3 regions of the Streptomyces sp. NPDC051636 genome follow, and region 3 is predicted to be linked to each of the others. Evidence: riboswitches for the same ligand, from Rfam matches in the RefSeq annotation. Region 3 holds a riboswitch; each other region holds the start of a gene.

Region 1 (3,269 bases), on a different contig from region 3:
CTCGACGAGCTCGGCGTAGTACTCCGTCATCTCGGCGGCGGAGCGCTCCTTGCCCTCGAAGACGTAGACGCCGTCCTTGTAGAACTCGGACGCGGCGACGTCGAGGGCGAGGGCGATCTGCTCGCCGGGGGCGTAACCGGCCTCCTTGATGGCCTCGAGGATGAGGTCGAGAGCCTCGCGGTTGGAGCCGAGGTTCGGGGCGAAGCCGCCCTCGTCGCCGAGGCCGGTGGCCAGGCCCTTGTTCTTCAGGACCTTCTTCAGGGTGTGGTAGACCTCGGCGCCCCAGCGCAGCGCCTCGGAGAAGGACTCCGCGCCGATCGGGGCGATCATGAACTCCTGGATGTCCACGTTGGAGTCGGCGTGCGAGCCGCCGTTCAGGATGTTCATCATCGGCACCGGCAGCAGGTGCGCGTTCGGGCCGCCCAGGTAGCGGAAGAGGGGGAGGTCGCTGGCCTCGGAGGCGGCGTGGGCGACGGCGAGGGAGACGCCGAGGATGGCGTTGGCGCCGAGGGAGCCCTTGTTGTCGGTGGCGTCCAGATCGAACATCGCCTGGTCGATCAGACGCTGCTCGGTGGCGTCGTAGCCGACCAGCTCCGGGCCGATCTGCTCGATGACGGCGAGGACGGCCTTCTCGACGCCCTTGCCCAGGTAGCGGTTCGGGTCACCGTCGCGGAGCTCGATGGCCTCGAAGGCGCCCGTCGAGGCGCCGGACGGAACGGCGGCACGCCCCGTGCTGCCGTCGTCGAGGCCGACCTCGACCTCGACCGTGGGGTTGCCTCGGGAGTCCAGGATTTCCCGGGCTACGACGACGTCGATGGACGGCACGAGCATCTCCTTCTTGGATGTGACGCTGAAAGTGCGGGGCTGTGTGCCTTACGGCTGTGCCCTGCGCCTAGAGCCTAACCGTCCCCGGGGCGTCGGCAGCCGACCGACCGTCCCGTGGACACGGTGACGACAGGCTGACGGTACACATTGTTCCCCGGCGGAACAAAGAGGGGAGAAAAAACCCCGCCCCGGTGCGTACGGGGGAACACGCACCGGAGCGGGGAGCCCGTGGGGACGGGGGTGACCCTCACGAGGCCTCCACTGGGGAGGCCCCGGGAAGAGGGCGCTGTGGTTCGGCTACGAGCCGGGGGTCACTTCAGGTGCAGCTGCTGGCCCGGGTAGATGACATCGGCATCGTCGATGATGTCCTTGTTCAGCTGGAACAGCTTCTGCCAGCCGCCGGCGACGTGGTGCTTCTCGGCGATCGAGCTGAGGGTGTCGCCCGTGACGACCTTGTACTCGCCGTCGCCCTTCTTGACCTTCTTGCCGGTCGGGGTGGTGACGGTCTTCTTGGCGGCCGGGCGCTCGGCGGAGCGGGAGGCCTGCTGCTCGGTGGTCGAACGGGTGCCGGTGCTGTTCGGCGAGGAGCTCGAGGAGCTGCTGGCGCCGCCGCTGTAGGTGGCGCTGGACAGGCCCTTGCCGCAGACCGGCCAGGCACCCTTGCCCTGAGAGGCGAGGACCTTCTCCGCCACGGCTATCTGCTGCGACTTACTGGCCAGGTCGGCGCGCGAGGCGTACTGGGTGCCGCCGTACGCGGCCCAGGTGGAGGCGGAGAACTGCAGGCCGCCGTAGTAGCCGTTGCCGGTGTTGATGGACCAGTTGCCGCCGGACTCGCACTGGGCGACGGCGTCCCACTCGGAGGCGGTGGCGGCGGAGGCGTTGCCGGCCGCCATCAGCGGGGCGGCGACGGCGACGCCGGTGACACCGGCGAGCGCGATGGCGCGAGTGGCCTTGGACGGACGACGGTGCTTGCCCTTGCCGGAAAACAGCATGGTTCGATCCCCTCACCGACGCCTGCGAGGTGAGCTGTCGGGTTCGGGCCGGTTGAGTTGCCCGGCCGCCCCTCACACGTGTCTCGTGCGAGGCGCGGCTTCACCCCCAGCCGGTCCCGGTCGTCTCTCAACTCCCGGTCACGGCACTTACCTTGGGTCCCCCGCTCCTGCCTACGGCGCTTGACGCGACGACTGTTCCCGGGCGGCCACTGGCAGGATTCGGCGTTGCGGCAGCCGGGGCTCGCATTGGCGAGCGGTCACGACCGTAGACACGCGCTCCGCCGAATTTCAAAGACGATCAGGGCTTCTGAGACTCATCCCACACTTTCACCGAACCGGACATCGGGCACAAAACAGGGCGTCAAGTACCGCTACTTTTCGCCCGTTTCGGTACCGACTTCCAGGGTCTGACCGGGGGTGATGTTGTTCGGGTCGGTGCCGATGGCGTCCTTGTTGGCGGTGTAGAGCGCCCGCCACCCGCCCTCGAGGTCAACAGAGTCGGCGATGGAGGCGAGGGTGTCACCGGCGCGGACGGTGTAGTCGCGTGAGGCGTGACGACCGGAAGCGCTGGCGGTCTGACCGTTTGTCACGCTTTCGTCCGCACTGTCACCCCGGTGGCGGCCACTGCTGATCGCTCCGGTGTCTACAAGGTTCCAAGAACCCCCGCTCTGCCATGAATCGTCCGAGTCGTCGACTTTGGGGGTCGTCGTGGACGAGCTGCCGCTCTCCTGGGAGTCTTTGGAGTCGGAAGATGCCGACTTGTCCGACTTCGCGGAGTCGGAGGAACCGTCCGTGACACCGCTGTCGGCGTCCGCGCTCGCACTCGGCGACGGGGAGGCGTCGGAGGACGGGCCGGACGACGAGGCGGAACCGGACCTGTCCGACGAGTGGGACGAGGAGTCCGAAGAATGGGAGGAACCGGAGGAATTGGATGAACCGGAGTAACCGGATGAGTCACCGGAGCCGGATGATCCGGGCTCCCCGACGCCGGTGTCCACATCGACCGAACCGGAGTTCGACGTAAGGCCGGAGAGCAGAGCGCAGGTGGCCCAGGGGGTGGTGCCCCGGTCGGCGAGGATCTTCTCGGCGACCGCGATCTGCTGCGAGCGGCTGGCCTGGTCGGGGCTGGAGGCGTAGTCGAGGCCTCCGTACTTGTCCCAGTCGTCCTGGGATATCTGCAGGCCGCCGTAGTACCCGTTGCCGGTGCTGGCGCTCCAGGAGCCGCCGCTTTCGCACTCGGCCACCTTGTCCCACGTGGTCCCGTCGGCCGCGTTGGCGGCGGTGGCGCCGAGGAGTGGGATGGCGATGGCGGAGCCGGTCACTCCGGCCGCGACGAGGAGGGCCGGAGCCTGGCGGGGGCGACGGTGGCGACCGTTCCCGGAGAGCATGCGGTGACCTTTCGCAAGACAGCAGTGACCGGCGCGGCGGCTGCGGTGAGGCGCCGCGCTGACG
Region 2 (3,269 bases), on a different contig from region 3:
CGCCAACTGCGACTCCCGATCACGCTGCCGGTCTGGCGCACGGTGTTGGTGACAGTCGACCCGGCACCGGCCCGATCCAACGGCAGGGAGCTGATCAATGGCTGCCATCACCGGGCCGATCACCATGCCGATGGAGAGGCCCTGGACCAGCGACAGGATCTCGCTTACGGATGAGCGGGGTTTGCAGTCCGCGGAACCCGTAGGCGCCCATGGTCAGCGCCGCCCTGGTGAGCGCTGGTGTGGTGACAGGCGTAGCGGCCAGCGGCGAACCACATGCCGGCCTACAACGGGCTCAGGCCGGTCGCACCACGCTGTGGATGATCGATTCGCCGCCGTAGTAGATCGACTCCTCGCGGACGTAGGTACCCGGCTTGGGGGCGTGGATCATCATGCCGTTGCCGATGTAGATGCCGACGTGGCTGACATCGTCGTAGAAGAAGACCAGGTCACCGGGCTGGGCGTCGGCGAGGGGAACCGTGGTGCCCGCCTCGACCTGGTCGTAGGTGGTGCGCGGCAGGCTGACGCCGGCGGCCTTCCAGGCGGCCTGGGTCAGGCCGGAGCAGTCGTAGGAGCCGGGGCCGGTGGCGCCCCAGACGTAGGGTTTGCCGATCTGGGCACGGGCGAACGCGATCGCTTTGTCGGCCATGGTGGCGTACGAGGGCGACGTGCCGGAGGAGCCGGACGAGGTTCCGCTCGCCGAGCCCGACGAGCCCGACGAGTCGGACGACGAGCTGTCCTGTTGCGCCGCCGCCGCCTCCTGCTGCTGCTTCGCGAGCTCCGCCGCCTTGCGCGCGGCCTCCTCCCGCTTCTGCCTCTCGATCGCCGCGAGCCGCGCCTTCTCCTGGGCCGTCAGCGTGGACAGCAGTTCCCGTGCGGTGGCGAGCTTCTTCTGGACGGTGGCCTTGGCGGTCTGCAGGTCGTTCCGCGACTCGGTCAGCGTCTCGAGGCTCTTGGTCGCCTCCTGCCGCTTCTTCATGGTCGCGGACTGCTGGGTGACGTAGTCGTCGACCGCGTCCTTCTGCCGGGAGGTCAGCCGGCTCATCAGCTGCGTCTGGTCGAAGTAGTCCTGCGGGGTGTCCGCGAGCAGGAAGGTGGCGGTGTCGGGGGCGGTGGCCCCGGTCCGGTACTGGGCCGCGGCGAACGAACCCAGCTTCTCGCGCGCCTTGTTGAGCTTCTCCGTGCGCTTGGCCACCTCGTCGAGGAGGGCGTCGACCCGTCTGCGCTGCTTACCGGTGTTCTCCTTGGCCGCGTTGTACTTCTCGGTCGCCGACTCCGCCTGCCGGTACAGGTCGTCGACCTTCTTCTCGACCTCCTCAAGGCTCGGCTTGTCACCGTCAGCGGACGGGGTGGCGTCGGCCGTCTGGGAGAGCAGGGCCATGGAGGTGAGCGCGGCGGTGGCGAGGGCGGGGGTGCGTATACCAGCCACACCCGAGGGACGCTTGCGGTGCGACGCCAAGGGAGGCGACTCCTTCCAATGTTCCGCCTACCGGGTTAGCTGTCGGGTTCGGGCGGGTGGTTCGGAAGGGTTGCCCTACGGCCCTTCTCCCGGAGGGAGACGGACCGATTCACCCCAAGTTCGGTTGGGTCCCCGGCTCCGGTCGCCGCAGGGCGGCGCGCCGGACTCGGCGGAGGCCGCGCGGCCCGGCGACGTTCGCCGGTGGGGGCGTGCGGCCCGCCCGGCACGGTAGCCAACTCCTGTGGCTCATGTGAAGATTGATGCACGATATGCCCGATACATTTCTGTGACCCGGGGCAGAGATCCATTTCGGGTGACAGTGCGGCTCCGCAGAGTGAGCGGCGGGGAATCCGGTCATTTCCCGGGGCGGCGGCCGGTTGCCGGTGGGGCGCCCTAGACTCGGAGAGCGATGAGCAGCCTCTTTGACGACAGCTTCCTGGCGGACCTCCAGGCCCCTCGCGGGCACGAGGAGGAGCCCCCGCCACCGCCCGAGGACGAGCACGCTCCGGAGCCGGTTCCGGACGATCTGTTCGGGGGGAAGTTCGACGTGCCGCCGGACCGGGACGCCTACTACCGCGACGGCGCCCACCGCCCGGCCGTCGACTCGGCCGCGCTCCTGGAGGGGCTGAACGACAACCAGCGGGCCGCCGTCGTCCACTCCGGCTCCCCGCTGCTCATCGTGGCCGGCGCCGGCTCCGGCAAGACCCGCGTACTCACCCATCGCATCGCCTACCTGCTGGGCGAGCGGGGCGTGCACCCCGGGCAGATCCTCGCGATCACCTTCACCAACAAGGCCGCGGGCGAGATGAAGGAGCGGGTCGAGCAGCTCGTCGGCCCGCGCGCGAACGCGATGTGGGTGATGACCTTCCACAGCGCGTGCGTGCGCATCCTGCGCCGGGAGAGCAAGAAACTCGGCTTCACGTCGTCGTTCTCGATCTACGACGCCGCCGACTCCAAGCGCCTGATGGCCCTGGTCTGCCGCGATCTGGACCTCGACCCCAAGCGCTTCCCGCCGAAGTCCTTCAGCGCCAAGATCTCCAACCTGAAGAACGAGCTGATCGACGAGGAGGACTTCGCCGCCCAGGCCACCGACGGCTTCGAGAAGACCCTCGCCCAGGCCTACGCCCTCTACCAGTCGCGGCTGCGCGAGGCCAACGCCCTGGACTTCGACGACCTGATCATGACGACGGTCAACCTGCTGCGCGCGTTCCCGGACGTTGCCGAGCACTACCGCCGCCGGTTCCGCCACGTCCTGGTCGACGAGTACCAGGACACCAACCACGCCCAGTACGCCCTCGTGCGCGAACTCGTCGGCACCGCCGGGCACCCGGTGGACGTACCGCCCGCCGAGGACGACCTGCAGCCCGCCGAGCTGTGCGTGGTGGGTGACGCCGACCAGTCGATCTACGCCTTCCGCGGCGCGACCATCCGCAACATCCTCCAGTTCGAGGAGGACTACCCGGACGCGACGACGATCCTGCTGGAGCAGAACTACCGCTCCACCCAGACGATCCTCTCGGCGGCCAACGCGGTCATCGAGCGCAACGAGTCCCGCCGGCCGAAGAACCTGTGGACCAACGCGGGCGCGGGCGCCCGCATCACCGGGTACGTCGCCGACACCGAGCACGACGAGGCGCAGTTCGTCGCCGACGAGATAGACCGCCTCACGGACGCGGGCGAGGCGAAGGCCGGGGACGTCGCCGTCTTCTACCGCACCAACGCCCAGTCCCGTGTCTTCGAAGAGGTCTTCATCCGCGTCGGCCTGCCCTACAAGGTCGTCGGCGGCGTCCGTTTCTACGAGCGCAAGGAGGTC
Region 3 (3,269 bases):
TTCGACGAGAAGGAGCTGTCCGCGCTGATCCTCACCGTCTCGGTCACCAACATGTTCAACCGTCTCAACACCACCATCAAGGAGCCCGCGGGCACCACTTGGGGCTGAAAACAGCGGTGAGTCCAGGGGGCGCGGTGTCCGTATTCTCTGATCATGGCCGCACCCCCCGCACATTCACCCGTCGCATGCTCACTCGTCGCAACCGATCTCGACGGAACGCTCCTGCGCGGCGACGACACCTTCTCCGACCGCTCCCTCGCCGCCCTCGCGCGGGCCGAGAAGGCGGGGGCCCGGCACCTCGTGGTGACCGGGCGCCCGGCACCCCGGGTGCGGCCGCTGCTCGACGGCCTCGGCTGTACGGGACTCGCGGTGTGCGGACAGGGGGCGCAGGTGTACGACGCCGGCGCCGACCGCCTGCTGTGGTCGGTCACCCTCGACCGGGAGCTGGCGGAGACCGCGCTCGGCAAGATCGAGGCCGAGGTGGGGGACGTGTACGTGGCCGTCGACCAGGACGGGGTGGACGGGCTCACACTCATCGAACCGGGGTACCTCATGCCCCACCCCACCCTGCCCGCCGTACGGGTCCAGCGGCGCGAGGACCTGTGGCGCGCGCCGATCAGCAAGGTCCTGCTGCGCCACCATGCCCTGTCCGACGACGAGTTGGCGGCCACGGCCCGCTCGGTCGTGGGGTCGCTGGCGACGGTCACCATGTCGGGGCCGGGGACCGTCGAGCTCCAGCCGTGCGGCGTCACGAAGGCGACCGGGCTGGCGCTGGCCGCCGAGCGCCTCGGGCTGAGCGCCGAACAGGCCGTCGCCTTCGGGGACATGCCCAACGACATCCCGATGTTCGACTGGGCCGCCCACGGTGTGGCGATGGCCAACGCCCACCCCGAACTGAAGGCGGTGGCCGACGAGGTCACCCTGTCGAACGAGGACGACGGCATCGCCGTCGTCCTCGAAAGACTCTTCCCCTGAGGGGAGCGGAGCGGTCAGTACGCGCCGAACACGTTGTCGATCGAGCCGTACCGCGCGGCGGCGTAGTTGCAGGCGGCGGTGATGTTCGCGACCGGGTCGTAGATGTTGAACGACGTTCCGGCCACGTGATAGGCGCGGAACGTCGGGTCGATGACCTGCAGCAGGCCCTTGGACGGGATACCGGCGGCCGCGTTGGAGTCCCAGAGGTTGATGGCCAGCGGGTTGCCCGACGACTCGCGTATCACGTTGCGGTAGATGCCGTTGTAGCTGCCCGGGATGTGCTTCTCGGCCATGATCGCGAGCGACTGGCGGATCCAGCCGTCGAGGTTGTTCGGGTACGCGACCGTGCTGGTGGCCGTCGTGGTGGTGGCCGTCGTGGTGGTGGCCGTCGTGGTGGTGGCCGTCGTGGTGGTAGCCGTCGTGGTGGTGGCCGCCGAGGCGCTGGTCGCGCCGATCAGCGGGAGGGCGAGCACGGCGGCGCCGGTACCGGCGACTGCGACCTTGCGGACGAGGCGGGCGAAGGGGGCACGGCGGCGCTGAGCGGCAGCAGACATGGTGAAGTTCCTCTCCGTCGCCTGCGAGGTGAGCTGTCGGGTTCGGGCTGGGAGGTGCCCGGCCGTGCCGCCCGAAGACGGCACGGCTTCACCCCAAGCCGTTCCGGGACGACGGATGTCGCCCGGACCGGCGGCTTACCTGGGTCCCCCGCTCCTGCCGTACGCGAATGAGTTCGTCAATGGGTGTGACGGGCGGCGGCAGGATTAGGCGTCCGCCCGACGGCCCGGAACGTATGCGAGAGCACATGTCCAGAACAAGTAGCGGATTCACACAACGTCCTAGTTGACCTTGTTCTGGTGCGTATGAGGTGCTTGATCCTTTGCGCTCGCCAAGCCTCAACTGGCCAATGCCGAAAGGCGTAATGCCGGTATGGGGTGATAAACACGCCGGTCGGGTGGCGTGACCCAATTCACGGAATAACAATCGCGGCAAATGGGGCATGGAGGGCGACGTCTTGGGTAAGCGCGTCGGGCGTGGCGGCGCGGATCGGGCTGCTCCAAGCGGCGCAGTCGCGTCGTACTTCCGGGTAAGTAGATAAATATCTGTCCTTATCAACCGATCGAAAACATAACGGTCGTGGTCCGATAGCGCCCGGCCTGTAACAGTGGGCGCCCTCGGTGATCGAAAGCTGACCGGATACGCTGACTTGAGTGAGGGCAGCGACCTATCGACAAACCGTGTAATCGCCAGCAGACACCAGCAGACAGGAGACCCCTCGTGACCGTCGTCGGGCCATTCGGGCTGAGCGTGCGGGACCAGGCTCTGGAAGCCGATGTCCAGGCCGGACTGGCGGCTGTCGAGGAAGGCCTGCTCGAAGCCACCAAGAGCGAGGTCCCCTTCATCACCGAGGCCGCGCAGCACCTCGTGCGCGCGGGCGGGAAGCGGTTCCGGCCGCTGCTCGTGATGCTCGCGGCACAGTTCGGGGACCCGTACGCGCCGGGGGTCGTGCCCTCGGCCGTCGTCGTCGAGCTCACCCACCTCGCCACGCTGTACCACGACGACGTCATGGACGAGGCGGCCGTGCGCCGCGGGGTGGACAGCGCGAACACCCGCTGGGGCAACTCGGTCGCCGTCCTCACCGGCGACTTCCTCTTCGCCCGTGCCTCGCAGATTCTCGCCGACCTCGGCCCCGAGGCCGTACGGGTGCAGGCCGTGGCGTTCGAGCGGCTGGTCACCGGGCAGATCCTGGAGACGGCGGGGCCGCAGGACGGCCGGGATCCGGTCGAGCACTACCTGGACGTCCTGGGCGGCAAGACCGGGTCGCTGGTGGCGGTCTCCTGCCGCTTCGGCGCGATGATGTCCGGGGCCGACGAGACCGTGGTGGACGTCCTGACCCAGTACGGCGAGCGGCTCGGCGTCGCCTTCCAGCTCGCGGACGACGTGCTGGACATCGCCTCCGACTCCCACGAGTCCGGCAAGACCCCGGGGACCGACCTGCGCGAGGGCATCCCCACCCTGCCCGTGCTGCGCCTCAGGGAGCGGGCGGCACGGCTGGGGCTGCCCGAGGACATCGCCCTGTGCGACCTCCTCGACTCCGACCTGACCGACGACACCCGGCACGCCGAGGCCCTGACCGCGCTGCGCGCCCACCCGGCGCTGGAGCAGGCCCGCCGGGACACCGTGCGGTACGTGGAGGACGCGCGGTCCGCGCTGGCACCGCTGCGGGAGTGCGACGCGAAGGCGGCGCTCATGGAGCTGTGCGATGCGGTGGTGCACCGGGCGGGGTAACCGCCCGTTGC

Evidence for each region. Region 3 has a riboswitch for cyclic di-AMP ahead of ACIBBH_RS29265 (transglycosylase SLT domain-containing protein). Riboswitches for the same ligand answer to the same signal wherever they lie in the genome.
Region 1: linked by a shared signal. The riboswitch ahead of ACIBBH_RS20205 (transglycosylase family protein) and the one ahead of ACIBBH_RS29265 (transglycosylase SLT domain-containing protein) in region 3 are both predicted to bind cyclic di-AMP.
Region 2: linked by a shared signal. The riboswitch ahead of ACIBBH_RS07005 (NlpC/P60 family protein) and the one ahead of ACIBBH_RS29265 (transglycosylase SLT domain-containing protein) in region 3 are both predicted to bind cyclic di-AMP.

Annotation. Positions count from the first base shown of each region.
Region 1 covers NZ_JBITDA010000010.1:216,493-219,761, reverse strand. The annotation lists gene eno (phosphopyruvate hydratase) at 1-825, opposite strand, end outside; gene ACIBBH_RS20205 (transglycosylase family protein) at 1,137-1,817, opposite strand; cyclic di-AMP (ydaO/yuaA leader) riboswitch at 1,822-2,006, opposite strand; gene ACIBBH_RS20200 (transglycosylase family protein) at 2,189-3,205, opposite strand.
Region 2 covers NZ_JBITDA010000003.1:6,405-9,673, forward strand. The annotation lists gene ACIBBH_RS07005 (NlpC/P60 family protein) at 293-1,456, opposite strand; cyclic di-AMP (ydaO/yuaA leader) riboswitch at 1,464-1,638, opposite strand; gene pcrA (DNA helicase PcrA) at 1,866-3,269, shown strand, end outside.
Region 3 covers NZ_JBITDA010000020.1:82,823-86,091, forward strand. The annotation lists gene ACIBBH_RS29255 (carboxymuconolactone decarboxylase family protein) at 1-108, shown strand, start outside; gene ACIBBH_RS29260 (HAD family hydrolase) at 154-975, shown strand; gene ACIBBH_RS29265 (transglycosylase SLT domain-containing protein) at 990-1,529, opposite strand; cyclic di-AMP (ydaO/yuaA leader) riboswitch at 1,535-1,718, opposite strand; gene ACIBBH_RS29270 (polyprenyl synthetase family protein) at 2,248-3,258, shown strand.